Asanoa ferruginea: one gene and its partner. The protein of the gene in region 2 interacts with the protein of the main gene of each other region in a pairwise test. Links are inferred from orthologs where the notes say so. Each region holds a gene or a part of one and is shown on either strand. Other genes may lie near its edges. The genes, in order: rlmB and tsaE.

Region 1 (11,456 bases), 1.5 Mb from region 2 along the record:
CGCAACCGCAGGTCGCTGTCGCCGGCGCAGGCGATGACGCTGGTCGACCAGGTGCAGGTCGAGGAGCGCACCCCGACGAGCGCGCCGAGTTGCACCGGCTGCTTCTCGCCGAGCACCCAGCCGACCACGTTGTAGTCGGCGGCGCTGAGGCTCGGCGGCTTCCCGAAGATCAACACGCTGGCACCGTTGACCCGCGCCGCGACGCCGTCGCTGTCGAGCACCTGCTTGCCGGTCGCGTCGTAGCCGACCACGTGGTCGGTGCCCGACTCGTCGCTCTGCACCAGCACGTGGGTGCCGACCGGCAGGATCGAGTCGACCCCGGCCGCCGGTTTCGTCCAGGTCGCGCCGTCGCCGGCGAACGGCACCGCGACCAGTTCGGTGGTCTTCGTGTCGAACGAGGTCTGCTCCAGCAGGCAGATCCGCTTCTCGCCGCAGGCGCTCAGCGACGCCGCCCGGCGCTGCGGGTCGGCCGCCCGGTAGATGCTGCGCGGCTTGTCGAGGGCGTCGAGGTCGGCCGCGAACAACTCGGTGCCCTCGGTGGTGCGGACGGTGAAGAGCTGGCCGTCGTAGACCGTCGCGGGGTCGCCCGGGTCGGCCACGTTGGGTTGCTGGTCGAGGATCTTGCCGCTCACCGCGTCGATCACCCGGGCCGAGCGGTCGGCGCTGATCTGCACGAGCCGCTTGTCGTCGTCGCGGTCGGGGTCCAGCGCCGTGCCCGCGAAGTCCGCCGGGCCGCCGACGTCGGTGGGCGTCTGCGCGCCGTACACCTTGGTCTTGGTGTCGTCGTATTGGTTCTTCGGGGTGTCCAGGTCCCATTTGCGTTCACCGTCGCGCAGCCCGTAGCCGACCAGCTTCGCGTTCTTCCGGTCGACGACCACCAGGCGGTCGGCGACGACGAACGTCTCGTCTTCGCCGTAGAGGTCGACGCTCCACATCCGGCGGCCGTTGTCGGGATCGAGCACGGAAAGCCGGCGCGGCGCGGTGCTGCCGATCGCGTCGGCTTCAGCGAGGACGGCGCCCGGCACGGACCGGATGCCCCGCCAGTCGTCGGCGGCGTCAGGCACGTCCTGGCTCCAGAGCTGCTTGCCCGACGTGGCGTCGGCGGCGACGACGGTGAGCTTCTTCTGCTCGGTCGTGTAGGCGAAGTAGGCCCGGTCGCCCGTCACGTGGCTGAACGCGTCGTAGGCCCGTTCGCTCATCGGCAACGGCTGGCCGACGTCGCTGAACGCCGCGAACTTGACCTTGTCGTACCCGTCGCGGTTGAGCAGGGTGACGATCACCGAGACGGCGGCGACGACCACGACCAGCGCGAGCGCCACTGCTGGGAGCAAGAGCTTTCGGGGCAGGCGTCGCCGCGGCGCGGCCGGTGACCCCGGCGGCGGGCTCCACGGCCCGGCGGGTGCCGGTGAGGTCGGTTCCGGCGCCGCGAAGCCGGGCCCGGCCGGGACGGTCGCCGGTGCGGTCGCCTGGGCCGGGATGTGCGCGGCACGGGCCGGCAGCTCGGCGAGCGCGCCCTCGGCGACCGGCAACTCGGGCTGCTCGAGCACGGTCGGGGCGAGGCCCAGGTCGGAATGCAGCAGCCGGGCCACCAGCGGCACCCGGGAGGAGCCGCCGACCAGGAACAGCCCGGCGAGCTGGTCGGGCCGCAGCTTGGCGCTCTCGATCACTGCCGCGGTCTCCATGACGCCCCGGCGCAGCAGCGGGGTGGCCAGCCGTTCGAGCTCTTCGCGGGTGAGGTGGACGGCCTGGTCGACACCCGGGACCGCCACGGGCGCCACGGCCGCGCGGGACAACATTTCCTTGGCACCGCGTACGTCGTCCCAGAAGCGCCGCCGGTCGCGCAGTTGCGCCGCGTTGACCGGGTTGCGCAACCGTTCCCAGGCGGCCGGGTCGGTGCCGGCGAGCACCTGGCCCAGGTGGCCGACCAGCGCCGCGTCGAGGTCGAGGCCGCCGAGTTCGGCGACGCCACCGGAGGCGACCACGCTGAACCGCGACCGGCCGGTCTGATCCGGGCCGTCGTTGCGGACCACCGCGATGTCGAGCGTGCCGCCACCGAAGTCGAAGACCGCCAGCGCCGAGCCGACCGGCACCGGGCGGCGCAGCACCTCAGCGAAGTAACGGGCGGCCGCGACCGGCTCGGGCACCAGGGTGCTGGCGGGCCAGCCGGCCCGGGACAGTGCCTCGGTCAGCGCCTGCCGGCGCTGCGGGCCCCAGGCCGCGGGATAGGTGAGCGTGGCCGGTGGCAGGTAGCCGACCGCCTCGACGGCCGCGTGCGCGACGGCGGCCAGGATCGCGGCGAGCAGGTCGACGGTCGCCACCTCGCGGTCGCCGAGCAGCACACCGGCGGCGTCGACGTGTCGCTTCGGGTTGGGCTCGTAGCGGGCCGGGTCGGCCTGGGCGAGCCGCTCGGCGTCGCGACCGACGTGCAGCCGGCCGGCCTCGTCGAGGAGCACACCGGAGGGCAGCAGCGGTTGACCGTCGAACAGCAACGGTCGGGTGCGCCCGTCGGGCCAACGCAACACGGCAACCGTGTTGGACGTGCCCAGATCGACCCCGAGCGCGTGCCCTTGCATCTACCGACCTCCGCGGGGCGAGGGGATGCCCGGCCTTGCATGGTACGGCCGGGCATCCCTCGCCATGGCCGCGGCCTTAGTCGATGAAGCGGCGATCCGCGTTGAGGCTCTGGGTGAGCTTCAGCGTGATGAACTCGTTGTTGTCGGGGACGCCGGCGGTGCGGCCGGCCGAGCCCGGGAAGTTGTTGTCGTTGAGCACGGCGATCGTCTGGTTGTCGAGGATCACGACGTCTTCGATCGTCTGGAACGGGAACGTGAAGGTCTTGCCGAAGCCGCCGAGCTTCTTCGGGTTGTTGATGTTCATCAGGTCGGCGACCAGCGTCTTGTCCATGGCGCCGTCCTTGTCGCGGTCGCTCATGTTGGCCAGGTAGATCCGCTTGGTCTTGGCGGTGGCGCCCTGGCCGTTGTCGCGCTCGATGACCAGGAAGCGGTGGCCGTCGACGGCGATGGCGTCGCCGATCGCGTTGGCCGGATCGTCGAGCTTGTAGACGTAGTGCTTGCCGGTGTAGCCGCCGGCGCGCACGTCGAACTCGTTGAGCCGCAGCGTGCCCGGGGTGTCACCGGCGACGGTGCCCTCCAGCAGCGGGTAGAGCTTGCGGCCGTCGGGCGACTGCGCCATGCCCTCGAAGCCCTTGCTGCTGTTGATGTTGTTGGGCGTGGTGCCGCGCAACGGGTTCTCCGGCGCGAACACGCCGGGCAGCGAGATCGGCGCCTGCATCATGGCGCCGGTGCGGTCGAAGTGCAGCAGGAACGGGCCGAACTCGTCACCGATCCAGTAGGTGCCGTCGGCGGCCCGCTGGATCGACTCGACGTCGAAGTCCGAGCCGGTCAGCACCCGGTCCTTGCGGATCAGCGGCCAGGTCACGTACCCCTTGGGATCGGTCAGGTTGATGCCGCCGAGAACGTCGACCTTGTTCTCGTGGAAGACCGGCGCGAGGGTGTGGATGCGCAGGACGAAGTCCGCGCTGTTGGCCTTGTTGCCGAAGCCGTTGTCCGACATCACCTCGTAGCTGCCGTCGCCGTTCTTGACGATGCCGCTGAAGCCCTGCACGGGCTGGTCGTCCCAGGGTGCGGCAACGCCGTTGACCGGCGCGGTGTCGAGCAGCGAACCGGACGGCTCGCTCGCGGGCACGAAGGTGAGCGCCGGGAGCGACGCGAAACCGGTCAGGGTCGCGGGGCCGAACTCATCGGCATCGTGTGCCGACGCCGGTCCCGCGACACCCACGGCAAGGGCGACGGCCGCGGCCGCACCCATCCATACATTGCGACGTTTCGTCATGAGCCGAGAAGCTAGCCAGCCCGGATGAACCGGTCGGGGGCTGGATGTGAACGCCGGCTGTCAGGCGGCGTCGCTCCGGCGTCGGGCGATCTCGGCGAGCGCGACCGCGGCGGCGACGCTCGCGTTGAGCGACTCCACCTCGGACACCATCGGGATGCCGACCCGCATGTCGCAGGTCTCGCCGACCAGCCGGGACAGGCCGCGCCCCTCGGAACCGACGACGACCACCAGCGGGCCGACCGCGGCTTCCAGGTTGTAGATGTCGGTCTCGCCATCGGCGTCGAGCCCGATCACCACGAAGCCCTCGCGCTGGGCTGCCTTGATCGCCCGGGTCAGGTTGACCACCTGGCTGACCGGCACCCGTGCGGCAGCGCCGGCGCTGGTGCGCCACGCGGTCGCGGTGATGCCGGCGGCCCGCCGCTCGGGGACGAAGACGCCCTGCGCGCCGAACGCGGCGGCCGAGCGGATCGTCGCGCCGAGGTTGCGCGGGTCGGTGATGCCATCGAGCGCCACCAGCAGCGGCGTGGGGTGCTCCAGCGCGGCCGCCAGCAGGTCGTCGAACGGCTCGTAGGCGAACGGCGGCACCTGGATGCCGACACCCTGATGGAGGACGCCGCCGGTCATCCGGTCGAGTTCGGCGCGGCCGACCTCGAGCAGCGGGATGCCGCGGTCGCCGGCGGTGCGGACGATCTCGGTGATCCGGTCGTCGATGTCGATGCCCTGCGCGACGTAGAGCGCGGTCGCCGGGACCATCGCGCGCAGCGCCTCGAGCACCGGGTTGCGGCCGACCAGCAACTCCGGCGCGTCGCGCGGAGTGTTGGAGCGGCGGCCCGGCGCCACCCGCGGGTTGCCACCACGTTGCGGTGCCTGCCGCTGGCTCTGCCTCGGCTTGCTGCCCTTGGTGCCCTTGCCCCAGGTGGTGTCCTTGGTGCCCGGCTGCCCGATCTTGGGGGCCCGACCTTCGGCCGCCGCGGCCTTCTTCTCCTTGGCCTGTTTCCAGGCGGTGCGGTTGGGCAGCTTCTCGGTGCCCGAGTAGCCCTTGTGCCAGGGCCGCTCGTCGGCGGGCAGGGTGCGTCCCTTGCCGGACAGGCTCGACCGGTTCTTGCCGCCGGAGCCGGCGGCCGCACCCTTCTTGGGGGTGACCCGTCGGCCACGTCGCTGTGAGTTGCCCGCCATCAGTCCCTGCTTCCGATCGTCCAACGCGGGCCGTGCGGGGTGTCTTCGACGTTGACCCCGGCCGAGTTGAGCTGGTCCCGGACCGCGTCCGCGGCGGTCCAGTCTTTCCTGCTGCGCGCCTGCGCGCGCTGGTCCAGCGCGAGCGCGACGAGCGAGTCGATGATCCCGCGCAGCTCTTCGCCCGGCGTGCCCCCGGTCGACGCGACCGACCAGGCCGGGTCGAGCGGGTCGATGCCGAGCACGTCGAGCATCGCCCGGACGCTGCCGAGCGCGGCGCGAACACCCGCGTCGTCGCCGGCCGCCAGCGCGGTGTTGCCGGCGCGCACGGTCTCGTGCACCACCGCGAACGCGCCGGAGGTGTTGAGGTCGTCGTCGAGCGCCTCGGCGAACGCCGCCGGTAGGTCGCCGGCCGGGATCGCGCCCACCGACTCGACAGCCCGCTCCACGAATCCCTCGATCCGTCGGTAGGCGGTCGCGGACTCACGCAACGCCTCGTCGGAGTAGTCGATCCGGGAGCGGTAGTGCACGGAGACGAAGTAGTGCCGCAGCTCGACCATCCGCACGCCGAGCGCCGTGACGTAGTCGAGGTCGAGCGCGTTGCCGGTCGACTTGCCCATCTTGGCGTCGCCCAGGTTGAGCAGGCCGTTGTGGACCCAGAAGCGGGCGAACGGCAGCCCGGCCGAACGGGACTGGGCGATCTCGTTCTCGTGGTGCGGGAAGGTCAGGTCGAGGCCGCCGCCGTGGATGTCGAACTCCGGACCCAGGTAGCGCAGGCACATGGCGGAGCACTCGATGTGCCAACCCGGCCGGCCGGCGCCCCAGGGGCTCGACCACTGCGCCTCGACCGGCTCGTCGGGCTTGTAGCCCTTCCAGAGCGCGAAGTCGCGCGGGTCGCGCTTGGCCCGGTCGGCGCTGTCGGCGGCGCTGGCCATCTCGTCGACCCGCTGCCCGGAAAGGGAGCCGTAGTCGGCGTAGGACTTGACGTCGAAGTAGACGTCGCCGGAACCGTCTTCGGCCGCGTAGGCGTGACCGTTGTCGATCAACTGGGCGATCAGGCCGTGCATCTCGGTGATGTGACCGGTGGCCCGCGGCGCGTAGGTCGGCCGCAGCACGTTGAGTGAGCGGTAGGCGGCGTCGAGGATGACCTCGTTGGCGTAGGCGATCGACCAGAACGACCGGCCCTGCTCCAGCGACTTCTGCAGCACCTTGTCGTCGATGTCGGTGATGTTGCGGATGAACCTCACCTGGTAGTCGTTGCGCTCGAACCACCGACGGAGCACGTCGTAGCTGACGCCGGAGCGAAGGTGGCCGATGTGCGGCTCGGACTGCACGGTGAGGCCACAGAGGTACATCGAGACCTTGCCGGGCTCTCGCGGGACGAATTCCCGCACCGACCGGGTCGCGGTGTCATGCAAACGCAGCGTCACCTGACAAGGGTAGCGTTGATCCGTTTACGCCTATGCTCGCGGTGTGACGCAGCCGGTCTATCGGGCGGGCGAGACCGCCCAGACGCTCGACCGCGGCCTGCGACTGCTCTATCTGGTTGCTGATACTCCCGAAGGACTCACGGTCACCGAGGCCGCCGACCGGCTGGGCGTGGGCCGGGCCGTGGTCTACCGGCTGGTCGGCGCGCTCACCTCACACGGCCTGGTCCGCCGCGACGGCGCGGGCCGGTTGCGGCTGGGTGCCGGGGTGCTGCACCTGGCCAGGCGCGCACACCCCGTGGTGATCGAGGCGGCGCTGCCGGCGTTGCGGCGGCTGGCCGAGGAGGTCGGGGCAACCGCCCATTTGACCATCGCCGAGGGTACGGAGGCAGTGGCGCTCGCCGTCGTCGAGCCGAGTTGGACCGCCTTCCACGTGGCCTACCGGGCCGGGTACCGGCACCCGCTGGCGCGGGGCGCGGCCGGGCGGGCGATCGTCGCGGGCCGGTCGGGTTCGCCCGATCCGGTGACCACCGTTGGTGAGCTCCAGGCGGGCGCGTTCGGGGTGGCCGCGCCGGTGCTCGGCGTCGACGGCCTGGAGGCGAGCGTGGGCGTGGTCGCGCTGGAGGCACTCGACCTGGCCGACGTGGGCCCACAGGTGGCGGCGGCCGCTGCGGCGGTCGCCGGAGCGCTCGGGTCCTAGCGCCTTTCCACAGCCTCCGCCGAGTTATCCACAGGCTGTGTACGGCGCAATCACGCGAGTTATCCACAGGTCTGTCCACCGGTCGTCGTTCTTTTCATGCTGGATGACATGACCCGCGAATCGCCCCGACCCGCGGCGCTCGAGTGGCAGGTGTTCCGCGGCAGCGCGGCCGTGTCGGCCGGCCTGCTGTCCGTGCACCAGTTGCGCGCCTCGTGCTGGGCCCGGCTGCGCCACAACGTCTACGCCGACTCGCGGTTGGCCCGCGACCACGCGCTGGCCTGCCGGGCGACGCTGGTCCGGCTGCCTCCGGGCTCGGTCGTGGTGGCCGGCCCATCGGCAGCGACCGCGCACGGCCTGCGGTCGGTCGCCGGTCTCGACGATCCGGTCCATCTGATCGTGCTCGGTGACCGCCGCGTCGGCACGTCGGGCGGCACCATCCTGCACCGGGTGCACCTCGACCCGGTCGACGTCTGCCACCGCCGGCTGCCCGGCGGGTCGGCCGAGGTGCCGGTCACCACGCCGGCCCGCACCGCCTGGGACGCGGCGGTGTGGCTCCCCCTGACCGACGCGGTGGCGATCGCCGACGCGCTGCTCTTCCACCGGCTCGTGACGCCGGATCTTCTCGCGGAGGTCGCGGCCCGGCTGGCCGACCGCCCGGGTGGCCGCCGGGCCGCGCACACGCTGTCGCTGGCCGACGCCGCGGCCGCGTCGCGGGCCGAGTCGGTGCTCCGGGTCCGTCTGTTCCTGGCCGGCCTGCCGATGGCTCGGGCCCGCCCGCCGGTGCTCGCGGTCCGACCACCGCTGGCCTGGCCCGAATACCGGGTCGCCCTGTGGTGCGCGCCCGACCGGCACAGCGAAACAGTCATGATCAACGATGGCTGGCTAGTGCTGCGTTTCTCGCCGCAGCGCGAGTTTTCCGAGGTGGTGCGCGAGGTCCGGGCGGCGCTGACAGCTCGCGGATGCCGAACAAAGCGAAAACAGGATGTCGTGGAGAGCGCTCTCTCCCCTAACATGCGGTGATGGAGGCAAAGAAGCCGACACTAGAAGACGTGGGCCGCGCGGCCGGTGTTTCCCGCGCGACGGCATCCCGCGTGATCTCCGGCGGCCGCAAGGTGTCCGACGACGCCCGCGGCCGCGTCTGGCACGCCGTCGAGTTGCTGGGCTACCACCCCGACCTGGCGGCCAGGGCCCTGGCAAAAGGCCACAGCGACGTCATCGACCTGATCGTCATCGACGACGCGGCCGTCATGCTGGGCAGCAACCCCTACTACAGCCGTGTCATGTCCGGCATCCTGTCGGCGCTGGCCGGCAGCGACACCCAGATGCGCGTCCACGTGATCGAGCAGCCCGACGCCCCACGCCGCCTCGACGACGTCGCCCGGATCGTCGGCGTCGGCGCGCTCCTGGTCAACGTGCCGCCAGAACTCGCGGCCCGCTTCTCGGCCCGCTGCGCCCGCGTCGTGTCCCTGGGCCACTCGGCGCCGGGCGTCCCGTCGGTCGAGGCGGAAAACGCGGAGGGCGCCCGGTCGGCGGTGCAGCATCTCTACCGCACCGGCCGCCGCAAGGTGGTCGCCGTCCACGGCAAGCAGGGCAACTCGTGTGCGACCGGCCGCCGCAGCGGCTTCCACTCCGCGTCGGTCGAGGCGGGCCACGAGCCCATCGGCGCCGAGGGCGGTTTCTGCCTGGAGGCGGGGTTCGACGGCACCAAGGAGTTGCTGGCCGCCCACCCCGACCTCGACGGCATCTTCGCGGCCTGCGACCTGACCGCGATGGGCGTGCTCCGGGCCTTGGAGGAAAGCGGCCGCCGGGTGCCCGACGACGTGGCTCTGGTCGGCTTCGACGACAGCTTCCTGGCCTCCGTCGCCACGCCGGCGATGACCTCGGTCCGCCAGCCGGTCGAACACATGGCCGCGCTGGCCACCCGGGCGCTGCTGGCCAGCGAGACCGGCCCCAACTGGCACCGGGTGGAGCCCGCACCGCTCCAGATCCGCCGCAGCTCGGCCGCGGCCTAGCCGGCGGCAGCGGCTAAGGCCGAGTCATCCGCAAGACGTCGAGGAGGGAGTCCAACTCGGCCTCGGAGATCTTTCCGGACGCCACGTGCCCTCGGTCGATGACCACCGACCGGATGGACCGCCCGCTGGCCAGCGCCTCCTTGGCGATGGCCGCGGCCTCGTCATACCCGAGATGCCGGTTGAGCGGCGTGACGATCGACGGCGACCCTTCGGCATAGGCCAACGCCACCTCTTCATTGGCAGCGAGCCCCACCACGCAGCGGTCCGCCAGCATCCGGCTCGCGGCCGCCAGCAGCCGGATCGACTCCAGGATGTTGCGCGCCATCACCGGGAGCATCACGTTGAGCTCGAAGTCGCCCTGCGAACCGGCGAACGCGATCGTCGCGTCGTTGCCGATCACCTGCGCCGAGACCTGCCGCACCGACTCACACACCACCGGATTGACCTTGCCCGGCATGATCGACGACCCGGGCTGAAGGTCGGGGATCCGCAACTCCCCCAAGCCGGCCCGCGGGCCGGACCCCATCCACCGGATGTCGTTGGCGATCTTGTAGAGCCCAACCGCCACGGTGCGTAGCTGCCCCGACGCCTCGACCAGGCCGTCGCGGGCACCCTGGGCCTCGAAGTGGTCCTCCGCCTCAGACAGCGGCAACCCGGTCTCGGCCCGCAACCGCTCGATCACCTTGGCCGCGAACCCGGGCGGCGTGTTGACCCCGGTCCCGACGGCGGTGCCACCCAGCGGCAACGAGGCGAGCCGCGGCAGGGTCGACTCCAGTCGGGCGATGCCGTTGCGCACCTGGGTCGCGTACCCACCGAATTCCTGCCCAAGGGTCACCGGCGTGGCGTCCATCAGGTGGGTGCGACCGGCCTTGACCACGTCGGCGAACTCCACGGCCTTGGCCGACAGCGCCCCGGCGAGGTGGTCGAGCGCCGGAATCAGGCTGTTGACCACGGCCTCGGTGGCGGCGAGGTGAATCGACGAGGGGTAGACGTCGTTGCTCGACTGCGAGGCGTTGACGTGGTCGTTGGGATGCACGTCGCGCCCGACCTCGCGGGCCGCCAGCGTGGCGATCACCTCGTTGGCGTTCATGTTCGACGAGGTGCCCGACCCGGTCTGAAACACGTCGATCGGGAACTGGTCGTCGAACCCACCACCGGCGACGTGGGCGGCTGCCACCTGGATCGCGGTGGCCAGGGCCGCGTCGATCACCCCGAGCTCGCCGTTGACCGCGGCCGCGGCCCCCTTGATCTGCGCGAGCGCCCGGATGTTGCCCGGCTCGATCCCGCGCCCGGAAACCGGGAAGTTCTCCACCGCCCGCTGCGTCTGCGCCCGCCACAACGCTTCGGCCGGCACGCGTACCTCGCCCATGGTGTCCCGCTCGACGCGGAACCCGTTCTTCTCCGCTGCACTCACCGCTCCATCCTCCCCCTCCGGGAGGAGACACGCAGAGTGATCCACACCCCTCTGCACGGGACATCGGTGGGTCGCGAGCGCACCTAGAATTTGCGATCGCCGATATTCAGGAGGAACGGTTGTTCCGTCTTCTGGTTGCCGCGGCGGCCATTGGCACAATTCTCATCCCGGCCGGGGCCGCCCAGGCCGCGCCGGCGAATCACCGGCCCGGCGTCCCGTCGAGCCTGTCCGTTTCCGGCATCGCCTGCGGCGACAAGGGCATCTTCATCGGGACCCCCACGCCCGAATTCGTCGCCGCTCTCGCCGACCCCGACTTCGGCGTCAACCCGTATGAAAAGGTCACCGCGACCTTCGCGCTGTGGCCGGTCGGCCAGCCCGGCCAGCGGGTCGAGTGGCCGGCGACTCCGCTGACCAGCGGCGGCATCGCCCGGGCAGCGGCGCCGGCGGCCCTGACCAACGGCGTGCGCTACCGGTTCGAGGTGCGCGGCACCGACGCGGCCGGCGCCCAGTCACGCTGGTCGCCGGAGTGCACCTTCACGATCGACACGACCGCGCCGCACGCGCCGACGGTGACCTCCACCGACTATCCCGCGACCGGCCAGGCCGGTGGCCCCGGCATCGCGGGCAGGTTCACCTTCGCGGTCGCGGGCGGCGACACCGATGTGGTGGCCTTCCGCTGGTCGGCGGTGGGCGCCGGGCTGACCGAGGTGCCGGTGGGACCCACGGGCAACGTCACCGTCGAGTTCACCCCGACCTCCTACGGCACCACCATCATCACGGTCCAGGCGATCGATCGCACCCTCATCCGCTCAGCCGCGACGACCTACACGTTCGTCGTGCGCAACACCGAGCCGCGGCTGACCGACCTGACGCCCGAC
Region 2 (11,456 bases):
GCAGGACGAAGACCAGGCCCATCGCGATGACGATGACGGCCGCCGCCTGGTGGATCAGGTTGGCGAAGTTGAACGCGTTGGTGAACGTCGTGGGGCGCAGCGACGCGAACACGATCACCAGCGCGATGATGCCGAGCAGCGCCGGCAGGGAACCGGCGTCACCGCCGCGAACCCGGGCCCACCAGTTGCCGACCGCGGCGACCAACGGGTTGGCCGGCGTGGTCTCCTCGACGGGCTGTTCGGTCGTCTCGACCTTCGTCGGGGTGCTCATTTCAACTCCCCGTTGCCGTTGGTGATGCCACCGATGGCATCCGACCGACCGGTCGTGATGATCTCGACGACCTGGTTGCTCTTCACGTCTTTGGTCTTCATCTGTGCCGCCAGCCGGCCCAGGTAGAGGACCGAGATCCGGTCGGCCACCTGGAACACGTCGTTGAGGTTGTGGCTGATCAGCACGACCGCGAGCCCGTTGTCGGCCAACTGGCGCACCAGCCGCAGCACCTGCTCGGTCTGCGCGACGCCGAGTGCGGCGGTCGGCTCGTCGAGCACCACGAGCTTGGAGTTCCAGATCACCGCGCGGGCGATCGCGACCGTCTGGCGCTGGCCACCGGAAAGGCTGGCGACGACCTGACGGATCGACTTGACCGTGCGGACCGACAGGCCGGCCAGCGTCTCCTGGGCCCGGCGCTCCATGGTCGCCTCGTCGAGGATGCCGTTCTTCGTGACCTCGCGGCCAAGGAACAGGTTGTCGACGATGTCCAGGTTGTCGCAGAGCGCCAGATCCTGGTAGACGACCTCGATGCCGAGTTCGTTGGCGTGCTTGGGGTTCGTCACCGAGACCGACCGGCCTTCGAAGAGGAACTCCCCGGAATCGAACGGCTGACTGCCGGCGATCCCTTTGATCAGGGTGCTTTTGCCCGCGCCGTTGTCGCCGACGAGCGCGGTCACCTGTCCCGCATATGCATCGAAATCCACGTCCTGTAGGACGTGGACCGCACCGAAGCTCTTGTTGATCCCGCGCAGCGACAGCAGCGGCGCGGCGTCCTCCGTCGCCGTCACCGCCCCCGCAGCACCCTCCGGCACCGTCATGGTCACCTCACTAGTTGTTTCCCGGCCCGGCAGTAACCGTGGCCGTAAGCGCCCAGAAGGCCCGGCAGGTCTCGCCTGCCGGGCCTCTTGGCGTCACTTAGCTAACGCCTGCCTTGGTGCAGAGCTCGGCGTACTGGCCGGTGCAGATGTCGCTGGCCTTCCAGAAGCCGTCCGCGATGACGTCCTTGACGGAGTCCTTGTAGATGGCCTTCGGGGTCGCGAGCGCGGAGGGGACGTCCTTGTTGAGGACGGTGTCCTTGACCGCGCCGTTGACCAGGTCGCTGCCCGGGGTCTGGCCGTTGATCAGCGCGATGGCCAGCTTCGAGGCGGTGTCGGCCTCGACCTTGATCGCCTTGTAGACGGTCATGCACTGGTTGCCGGCGAGGATGGCCTGGAGGCCTTCCTTGCTCGCGTCCTGGCCGGTCACCGGGACCTTGCCCTGGAGGCCGTTGGCGGTGAGCCGGGCGATGATGCCCTGGGCCATGGTGTCGTTGGCGGAGATGATGCCGTCGACCTTGCCGCCGTTCTGGGTGTAGAGCTGCTCGAACGCGGTGCCCGCCACGGTGGCGTCCCACTTACCGGTCTGGTCACCGACGATCTTGTAGTCGCCGCTGTCCACCTTCGGCTTCAGCGCCTCGACGTAGCCCTGCTTGAACAGCGAGGCGTTGTTGTCGGTCGGGTCACCGTTGATCTGAACGATGTTGGCCTTGGTCTTGCCAGCGTCGGTCAGGCACTTGGTGAGGCCCTCGCCCATCAGCTTGCCGACCTGCACGTTGTCGAAGGAGACGTAGTAGGACGCGCCTCCACCCGGGGTCAGGCGGTCGTAGTCGATGGTCTTGATGCCAGCGGCCTGGGCCTTCTTCAGGCAGGCGCTGCCGGAGTCGGGGTCCAGGTTGACGATCAGGAGGACGTTGACGCCCGACGTGATCATGCCATCACAGAGGGTGCCGAACTTCGCCTTGTCACCATCGGCGTTCTGAATGTCGGCCGTGATGCCCGCGCCGTCAAACGCGGCCTTGAGCAGCGGTCGGTCGTTGGCCTCCCAGCGCGGCGAGGTGGCGGCGTCGGGGAGGATCACGCCGACCTTCTTGGCGGCAGCGGTGCCCCCGCCACTGTCTCCGCCCGAGTCGTCTGACCCACACCCCGCAAGTGCCAGCGCGCCGACCGCCATAGTGGCGACGGCGACCGACAGAAATCGGTTACGCATAACCTTTGACTCCTTCATGGCCGTTGAGCGGACCGCGTGGCCAGGGTGGCGCCATTGGCCTCCGCCAACCAGCGATCCGAAACACAAAATACTCGCGCATTTGGCGCCCAACCTCGCGCGGTCGACACGCTGCCGTAACGATCCGGTCACGGCACTGGAACCGGCTTCGATGCGTTCGGGCGAGCCGAGAAAGCGCTCTCAGAGCGTACGCTTTCGCCCGCGGAGAGGGGATAGGTTGACTTTGGATACTCGTGCGTCAGACGCCGACCGACAGCGCGTAGTCGAGTTGTTACAAAGCCATACCGCGGTCGGTCGCTTGACTCTTGACGAGTTCACCGACCGTGTTGGCGTGGTCTACAACGCCGATACTTTGGCCGATCTAGCTCGGGTGACCAGCGATCTTCCGGCCCTGCCGGAGAAGCCGGGCGCGGTCCGCCGAGACCTCCTTGCAATGTTCGGGATCGCCGCCGTGACCTTGTTGTTACTCGCGCTCTACATGGCCGTTACCCGTTAAGGACGCCAAGTTACGCCACTGTCGAATAAGGACTTTCGCGCCGTTTGGGGTCGGAACCGGCTTCGGCAGCCGCGGGCTCGTCGTCGCCGTGCCAGGAACGCCACAGCGCCGCGTAGGAACCGCCGGCCGCGACCAGCTCGGCGTGCGAGCCGAGTTCGGTGATCCGCCCGTCTTCGACCACCGCGACCCGGTCGGCGTCGTGCGCCGAGAAGAGCCGGTGCGCGATGGCGATGACGGTGCGTCCCTGAAGCACTGCGGCCAGTGACCGCTCCAGGTGGCGGGCGGCCCGCGGGTCGATCAGCGAGGTCGCCTCGTCGAGCACCAGCGTGTGCGGGTCGGCCAGCACCAGCCGGGCCAGCGCGAGCTGCTGCGCCTGCGCCGGCGGGATGGGGTGGCCACCGGTGCCGACCACCGTGTCCAAGGTGGACGGCAGGGCGTCGACCCAGTCGAGCGCGTCGACGGCCGACAGGGCCGAGCGCACCTCGTCGTCGGTCGCGCCGGGCCGGGCCATCACCAGGTTGTCGCGCACCGTGCCGATGAACACGTGGTGCTCCTGGGTGACCAGGGCGACGTGCGAGCGCAACTGGTCGAACGGCAGCGCGGCCAAGGGGACGCCGCCGACGGTGACCGCGCCGGCGGTGGGCGCGTGGATGCCGGCCAGCAGCCTGCCCAGCGTCGACTTGCCGGCGCCCGACGGGCCGACCATCGCCAGCCGCTCCCCCGGCTCGATCGTCAGGTCGATGCCGTGCAGGACATCGCGACCCTCCACATAGGCGTAGCGGACCCCGCTGGCCACCAGCCGCTCGCCGCGCGGTGCCGCGGCGGCCGAGTCGGCCGGCGCGGGACGGCCGGCGACCCCGAGCAGGCGGGCCAGCGAGGCGCCACCGACCTGAAGCTCGTCGAGCCAGGACAGCAGGCGGTCGATCGGGTCGGTCAGCGCCTGCACGTAGAGCGTCGCGGCGGTCACCTGGCCCAGCGTCACCCAGCCCTCGAGGTAGAACCAGCCGCCGATGAGCAGGGTCGCCACGACCGGCACCACATAGCTGATCTCGACGACGGGGAACCAGACCGTGCGGAGCCACAGTGTGTAGCGCTCGGCCGAGTAGGAGCGGCGGATGTCGTCGTCGGTGCGCTCCCGGCGGCGGTCCTGAAGGCGCAGCGCCTCGGTGGTGCGGGAGCCCTCGACGGTCTCGCTGATGCCGTCGGTGATGTCGGAGTATGCGGCGTTCTCGCGCAGGTAGCCGGCGGGGGCGCGACGCAAATACCACCGGGTGCCGGCCCACAGCAGCGGCACCACGATCAGGCAGGGCAGCGCCAGCAGCGGGCCGGTGAGCACGATGGCGCCGACCACGAACCCGCAGGTGACGATCGCGATCAGCGTCTCCGGCACCGCGAAGCGCACCGTGTGCGAGAGCGCGGAGACGTCGCGCGAGGTGCGGGTGAGCAGGTCGCCGGTGCCGGCGCGTTCCACCGTGGACAGTGGGATCGCCAGGATCCGGTCGACGAACTCCTCGCGCAGCTCGGCCAGCACCCGCTCGCCGAGGCGGGCCGAGCAGAAGGCGGCGAACCTGGTCAGCACCGCCTGGGTCACCACGAAGGCCGCGATGGCCAACGCGATCCGGTCGATCGCCCGGGTCGTGGTGCCGGTCGACAGCCCTTCGACCAGCTTGCCCAGCAGGCGGGGCGCGACCAGGCCGGCGACGGCGGCCAGGCCGTGCAGGCCGAGCGCGACCGCGAGGCTGCCGGGATGGCGGCGCATCAGCCGGCGGGCGTATTTGCGCACCTCGGCCGCGTCGGCGACGGGGAGTTGTTGACTCATTGGTCTTCCTCCCTGGTTACGGTCGCGCGGTAGTCGGGGTGGCGGCGCAGAAGGTCGCGGTGAGTGCCGGCCGCGACCACCAGGCCGTCGGCGACGAAGGCCACCTCGTCGGCCCGGTCGAGCACCAGCGGGCTGGTGGTGCAGACGACCGTGGTGCGGCCGGCCCGGGCGGCGCCGAGCCGGGCGGCGATGCGGGCCTCGGTGTGCGCGTCGACCGCGCTGGTCGGCTCGACCAACACCAGCGTCTCCGGGTCGGCGACCAGCGCCCGGGCCAGCCGCAGCCGTTGCTGCTGGCCGCCGGAGAACTCGCGGCCGCGCTCGGCGACCGCGGTGTCGAGCCCGGCGGGGAGCGCGTCGACGACATCGACGGCGCTGGCCGTGTCGAGGGCCGCCGCGATCGCGCCGTCGCCGCTGCCCCGCGGGTCGAGCTCGGCCCGCAGCGGCCCGGAGAACAGGCGGGCGTCGTTGTCGGCCACCAGGATCCGCTCGCGCACCGTAGTCAGGTCGAGCTCGGCCAGGGAGACGCCGGACAGGGTCACCGTGCCCTCGGCGAACCGGCCGAGCCGGTCGGCGATCGCCGCCGCGTCGACCGGATCGCGGGCCGCGATGGCGGTGAACCGCCCGGGCCGGACGGTCAGCCCGGACTCGGCGTCGACAAGCGGGCCGGCCGGGGTGGTCACCGGAGCGGCCGGGGAGGTGAACTCCGGCTCGAGCGTGAACATCCGCACCACCCGGCGGGCCGCCACGTGCCCGCGGGTCAGCCGATCGATCGCCTCGGTGAGCTGGCGCAGCGGGCTGACCAGGAACGCGGCGTAGCCGTAGAGGGCGACCAGCTCGCCGACGCTGATCTCGCCGCGCAGCGCGAACCGGGCGCCGAGCCAGGTGACCAGCACCAAGAACATGCCGGGCAGCAGGATCTCCGAAGCCGCGAGAAGGGACTCGATGCGGGCGACGCGGACGCCGGCGGACCGGAGTTCCTGCGACTCGGTGCGGTAGCGGCCGGCGAAGGTCGACTCGCCACCGACGCCGCGCAGCACCCGCAGGCCGGCGACGATGTCGCCGGCCCGGGTGGTCAGCTTGCCCTCCTGGTCGCGGTAGACCTGCTGGCGACGTTGCAGCGGCTTGATCAGGCTGGCGGCGATCAGCATCATCACCGGCACGCCGACCACGACGATCAGCCCGAGCGGCACCGAGGTGCGCAGCAGGATGACGCCGACGGCGACCACCGCCACCAGCGAGCCGGTGCCGCGGGCGGTGATGTCGAGCGCGCCGCCGATGTGGTTGATGTCGGACGTGCCGATGCTGACCACCTCGCCGGTCGCCAGCCGTTTGGGCAGCGTGGCGCCGACCCGGTTGGCCTGCCGCACGGTGAGCTGGATCGTGCGGTAGGCGGCGGAGAGCCAGTTGAACGCGGCCATCCGGTGGCGCAGGATGCCGGTCACCCCGGTGACCAGGCCGAGGCCGAACAGCACGGCGCCCCAGCGCAGCAGGCTGTCGGCATCACGGTCGGTGAGCCCGGCGTCGATGGCCCGGCCGACGGTCGCGGGGATCAGCGCCTGGCTGAGCATCCAGATGATGGCGAAGGAGATCGCGGCCAGCATCGACGGCCAGGTGCGGGCCGCCAGCCACACGAGGTAGCGGGTGGCCGACCTGACGTCGGGGTCGCCGGGATCACCGACGGGTAAGGGCCGCATAACAGGACGAAGCTAAATGATCAACTCCGTGCGGCGCCACCGATTAACGGTCGACGAGGGTGAAGTCCCATTCGTGCGGTGGCCTGGCCACCAGCAGCGGTGGCGCGGCCGGCAACGGCTCCGGATCACTGCGCCATCTGGAAATCACGACGCAGCGGTCGTCGGACGACGAGAACACCTCGCTCGCGATGTGCAGCGGGTTGACCTCGATCCGCGGCAGGGCCGTGTCGCAGACCCAGTGGACGAGGTCGGGCAGGCGGCCGGGCTCGGCACGGGCCTCCCACATGCGAGCGATCACGGGGCCGGACATTACACACTCACGAGCGTCAACGGCATCGCAGAGTCGGCCGGAAGATCCAGCCGGCTGGGGCGGACGCCGGCCGCGACCAGGTGCGAGCCCAGCGCGGCGACCATCGCGCCGTTGTCGGTGCAGAGCTTCGGGCGCGGCACCCGCACGGTGATGCCGACCTTCGCCGCCCGCTCCTCGGCCATCGCCCGCAGCCGCGAGTTGGCGGCCACCCCGCCACCGATCACCAGCGTGTCGACGCCGTGCTGGCGGCACGCGGCGATCGCCTTGGCGGTCAGCACGTCGCAGACCGCGTCCTGAAAGGACGCCGCCACGTCGTCGACCGGCACCGGCTCGCCGGCCCGCTCGCGGGCCTCGACCCAGCGGGCGACGGCGGTCTTAAGGCCGGAGAACGAGAAGTCGAACCGGTGTGCGGCCTGGTCCTTGGCCGCGGTCAGGCCGCGCGGGAACTGGATCGTGACCTGCCCGGAGCGGGCCGCCCGGTCGATCGGCGGGCCGCCCGGGAACGGCATGCCGAGCAGCCGGGCCACCTTGTCGAACGCCTCGCCGGCCGCGTCGTCGATGGTCGAACCGAGCGGGGTCACCCCGCCGGCCAGGTCGTCGACCAGCAGCAGCGACGAGTGACCACCGGAGACCAGCAACGCGATCGCCGGCGCCGGCAGCGGGCCGTGTTCCAGGGTGTCGACGGCGACGTGTGCGGCCAGGTGGTTGACGCCGTAGACGGGCTTCTCGGCGGCCATCGCGTAGCCCTTCGCGGCGGCCACGCCGACCAGCAGCGCGCCGGCCAGGCCGGGGCCGGCGGTGACCGCGATCGCGTCGATGTCGGCCAGCGTCACGCCGGCCTCGTCGAGCGCCCGCTGCATCGTCGGCACCATCGCTTCCAGGTGTGCCCGGCTGGCCACCTCGGGCACCACACCACCGAACCGCGCATGCAGGTCCACACTGGACGCGAGCGCGTCGGCGAGCAGCGTGGTGCCGCGGACGATGCCAACGCCCGTCTCGTCGCAAGAGGTCTCGATGCCGAGGACCAGGGGTTCGTCAGTCACGTCTCATCACCAGTGCGTCTGTGTTGCTTGGTTGGTAATAACCACGGCGTACGCCGATCGGCTCGAAACCGTAGGTGGCGTAGAGCTTCTGGGCCGGTGCGTTGTCGATCGCCACCTCCAGCAGCACGGCGGGTGCCTTCTGCCGGGCGGCCTCGGCGAGCAACGCCTCCAGCATCATCCGACCGATGCCCTGGCGTTGCGCGTCGCGCCGGACCGCGATGTTCTGGATCCACGCCTCGTCGCCGTTGACCGCCAGGCCGCCGTACCCCTGGATGCGCTCCTGCTCGTCTTCGGCGACCAGGTAGTAGTGGCCGCTGGACAGCTCGTTCCAGAACATGCCGGCCGACCACTTCTCGGCGCCGAACAGGTCTTCCTCGATCGGCAGCAGGGCGGCGATGTGCCACCAGCGCAGCCGGGTGAGCGTGACGATCACGGCAGCACCGGCTTGTGCCCTCCCGCCGCGACGGCGTCGGGCCGGCGGAGGTAGAGCGGGATGAGTTGCTCGCTCGGCGCACCGGCGCGGATCCGCTCGGCGGCGTGGGCGGCGAACCCTTCGACCGTGGGGTAGCGCGGCTCGTCGAGCACCTTGAGATCCAGCCGGTCGGCGTAGAGCAGGGCGCCGTCGCCGAGCGCCACGGTCGCGTCCGCGGCCAGTTCGGCGACGCGGGCCGGCTGGTCGACGTGTGGGCCTTCGCGCCGGGAGCCGTCCTGGTCGTAGATCGCCCAGTAGACCTCGCGCCGGCGCGCGTCGGTCGCGACCAGCGTCACCTGCCCGGGCGCGCCGCCGATCGCGTCGAGGGAGCACACCCCGTAGGTCGGAATGCCCAGCGTCTGGCCCATGCTGGCCGCCGTGACCAGACCCACTCGGAGGCCGGTGAACGGGCCGGGGCCGGTGCCGGCCACGATCGCGCCCAGGTCGCGGACGGTGGCACCGGCCTGCGAGAGCGCGAGCTCGACCAGCGGAGCCATCCGCTCGCCGTGCTGCGGGCGCTGGTCGACCGTGCGGTGTTGGGAGCGCACGGCGAAACCGGTCGCGGTGACCTCGACCACGGCGGCCAGGACGGCCTGGGTGGAGGTGTCGACGACGAGAGCAAGCACGATATGCACCTTATCCGGGTGGTCAGGCGGGCGCCGAACGGCTCCAGTCGATCGTGGGCTGGCCGGCGTCGGCGAGGGCCTTGTTGGCGGCGCTGAACGGGCGGCTGCCCAGGAACCCGCGCGGGTTGAGCGGGCTCGGGTGGCCGGCCTCGATGACCACGTGGGCGGGGTTGCTGACCAGGGCCGCCTTCTTGCGGGCGTAGCTGCCCCAGAGCAGGAAGACCACCCGGTCGGGCTCGTCTTCGAGCGCCCGGATGGTGGCGTCGGTGAACGCCTCCCAACCCTTGTTGGCGTGTGACCCCGCGGCTCCCTCGCGCACCGTGAGCACCGCGTTGAGCAGCAGCACCCCCTGGGTGGCCCAGCCACGGAGGTCACCACCGTCGGGAGCGGCGGAGCCGAGGTCGGCGGCCAACTCCTTGTAGACGTTGCGCAGCGATGGCGGGACCCGGACGCCGGCCTGGACGCTGAAGCTGAGCCCGTGTGCCTGCCCGGCCTTGTGGTAGGGGTCCTGGCCGAGGATCACCACCCGGGTGTCGGCCGGCTTGCACAGCCGGTAGGCGGTGAACAGGTCGGGTAACGGCGGGAAGACCGTGGTCGCGGCGTATTCGGCCGCCACGAAGGCGCTCAGGTCGGCGGTCGCGGCCGGGTCGAGGTGTGGCGCCAGCGCGGTCTGCCACTCGCTCGGCAGCAGGTCGGTGAGGTTCATCGGGCGTCCTCGGTCAGCGCGGCCACCCGGCTGGCCCAGTCGCCGCCGGCCGGCTCCAGGGTGATCACCCGGGTGTCGTCGTCGCGCCGGTCGATGCGTACGCCCAGATGGTCGTCACGCAGTTGCTCCACGATGCCTTCGCCCCACTCGACCACGGTGACCGCGTCGTCCATCGAGGCGTCGAGGTCGAGCCCGTCGATCTCGGCGAGCGGGTCGGCGGCCGCACCGATCCGGTAGGCGTCGGCGTGCACGAGCGCGACCGTGCCGCCGCGGGCCGGATCGGGCCGGTGCACCCGGGCGATCACGAAGGTCGGCGAGGTGACGTCGCCCTGCACCCGCAGCCCGGCGCCGATGCCCTGCACCAGCGCGGTCTTGCCAGCGCCCAGCGGGCCGGTGAGCACGACCAGGTCGCCGGGGCGCAGCAGCGCGGCCAGCCGGGCACCGAACGCCCGGGTGTCGTCCACAGTGGTCAGCTCGATCATGCTGAGGTCTTCTCCAGAAAGGCGATGAGCGTCGCGTTGACTTCGTCGGCGTGTTCGAGCATGACGACGTGGCCGCTGTCGTTGACCTTCACGAACTCGGCGTCGGGCAGGTGCCGCAGGATCTCTTCGGAGTGCGCGACCGGCGTGATCATGTCTTTGTCGCCGACGATTATCACCGTGGGCGTGCGTTCGAGCGCGGCCAGGGCCGGGTAGCGGGCGTGCGTGTAGAGGGTGCGCAGATAACGGGCGACCGTGTCGACCGAGGTGCGCGAGTTCATCTTCTCCACATAGGACACCAGCGACGGGCTGGGCCGGGACTCGCCGAAGCCGTAGCGGCGGGTGAGCAGCCAGGCCAGGTCGGAGGCCGCGGTGCGGGCCCGGTCGATGGTCGGGCCGGTGAGCCGGGTGGCGCTGTTGACGAGCGGGAGCAGCGGGCCGCCGACCCGGCCGATCACGGCGGGCAGCCCCAGCCGGGTCTCGTCGATCAGACCACCCGAGGTGGCCATCAGCACGCAGCCCTTGACCCGGTCGTCGAAGAACTCGGGGTAGAGCTCGGCGAACGCCATGATGGTCATGCCGCCCATCGAGTGGCCGATCAGGATCATCGGGCCCTCGGGGACGGTCTCCTGCAGCACCGCGTGCAGCGTCTCGCCGAGCGCGGGCAGCTCGTATTCGCCGGTCTCGAGCTTGCCGGAGCGGCCGTGGCCGGGCTGGTCGTAGAAGACCATCCGGTGCTCGCCGCGCGCGGTCAGGGCGCTGCGCTGGAAGTGGAAGGTGCCCATGTCGAGGCAGAAGCCGTGGACGAAGACCAGCGTCGGCTTGGCCGTGACGGCCGCCGTCGGCTCGACCACCTCGACGCGGATGTCGGTGCCGTCAGCGGTGGTGACGGTCACCAACTCGTCGTAGGGCAGGCGGTCGAAGGGCTCGTCCACGTAGGGGTCAGCCACGCCGCGCTTCGAGCGGCGGACGACCGCGCGCTCGACCGCGATCCCGGTGGCGATCCCGGCTGCGGCGAGACCGACCACCGCGCCGAGAATTCCCGCGCGGCGTCGGGTGCTCATTCACCGGCCTCGCTCTCGCTGTGGTAGACGCGTGGAACGCGAGTGCTGCCGAATCGGGTGACGATCTCGTAGTTGATCGTGTCGATCGCCGCGGCCCAGTCGTCGGCGCTAGGACCGCCGTTGCCGAACAGCGTTGCCACGTCGCCGGGCGCCACCGGCTGGTCACCGACGTCGAGCACGATTTGATCCATGCAGACCCGGCCGGCGATCGTGTGCCGGACGCCGTCGATCGAGACCGGCCCGATGTTGGAGGCGTGCCGCGGGACGCCGTCGGCGTAGCCGAGCGGCACGACGGCGAGCGTGGTCTCCCGCGTCGTCGTGTAGGTGTGGCCGTAGGAGACGCCGGTGCCGGCCGGCACCCGCTTGGTCAGCATCACCCGGGCCCGGGCGGTCATCGCCGGACGCAGCCCGAACTGCACGCCCGGGATCGGCG

The links.
Region 1: the proteins of tsaE (region 2) and rlmB interact in binary tests that used the Escherichia coli proteins (3 or more experiments, as listed by UniProt). The link is inferred for Asanoa ferruginea from one-to-one orthologs.

Annotation. Positions count from the first base shown.
Region 1 is NZ_QUMQ01000001.1:2,768,031-2,779,486, reverse strand. Bases 2,971-5,970 are described here. They hold rlmB (23S rRNA (guanosine(2251)-2'-O)-methyltransferase RlmB), read right to left. Parts: upstream 5,029-5,970; coding sequence 3,913-5,028; downstream 2,971-3,912. Other genes in these bases: cysS (cysteine--tRNA ligase), read right to left, coding at 5,028-5,970; DFJ67_RS13175 (esterase-like activity of phytase family protein), read right to left, coding at 2,971-3,852. In the rest of the region: DFJ67_RS13180 (Hsp70 family protein), read right to left, coding at 1-2,573; more of DFJ67_RS13175, read right to left, coding at 2,650-2,970; more of cysS, read right to left, coding at 5,971-6,455; DFJ67_RS13160 (IclR family transcriptional regulator), read left to right, coding at 6,499-7,152; DFJ67_RS13155 (hypothetical protein), read left to right, coding at 7,261-8,172; DFJ67_RS13150 (LacI family DNA-binding transcriptional regulator), read left to right, coding at 8,172-9,164; DFJ67_RS13145 (class II fumarate hydratase), read right to left, coding at 9,178-10,533; DFJ67_RS13140 (hypothetical protein), read left to right, coding at 10,698-11,456. UniProt on the Escherichia coli protein: Specifically methylates the ribose of guanosine 2251 in 23S rRNA.
Region 2 is NZ_QUMQ01000001.1:1,280,518-1,291,973, forward strand. Bases 8,220-11,219 are described here. They hold tsaE (tRNA (adenosine(37)-N6)-threonylcarbamoyltransferase complex ATPase subunit type 1 TsaE), read right to left. Parts: upstream 9,963-11,219; coding sequence 9,477-9,962; downstream 8,220-9,476. Other genes in these bases: tsaB (tRNA (adenosine(37)-N6)-threonylcarbamoyltransferase complex dimerization subunit type 1 TsaB), read right to left, coding at 8,220-8,774; ung (uracil-DNA glycosylase), read right to left, coding at 8,797-9,480; DFJ67_RS06295 (alpha/beta fold hydrolase), read right to left, coding at 9,959-11,023; alr (alanine racemase), read right to left, coding at 11,020-11,219. Outside these bases: DFJ67_RS06235 (sugar ABC transporter permease), read right to left, coding at 1-271; DFJ67_RS06240 (ATP-binding cassette domain-containing protein), read right to left, coding at 268-1,059; DFJ67_RS06245 (sugar ABC transporter substrate-binding protein), read right to left, coding at 1,187-2,296; DFJ67_RS06250 (DUF1707 SHOCT-like domain-containing protein), read left to right, coding at 2,466-2,810; DFJ67_RS06255 (ABC transporter ATP-binding protein), read right to left, coding at 2,821-4,629; DFJ67_RS06260 (ABC transporter ATP-binding protein), read right to left, coding at 4,626-6,323; DFJ67_RS06265 (hypothetical protein), read right to left, coding at 6,367-6,621; tRNA (adenosine(37)-N6)-threonylcarbamoyltransferase complex transferase subunit TsaD, read right to left, coding at 6,633-7,676; rimI (ribosomal protein S18-alanine N-acetyltransferase), read right to left, coding at 7,669-8,109; more of tsaB, read right to left, coding at 8,106-8,219; more of alr, read right to left, coding at 11,220-11,456. UniProt on the Escherichia coli protein: Required for the formation of a threonylcarbamoyl group on adenosine at position 37 (t(6)A37) in tRNAs that read codons beginning with adenine.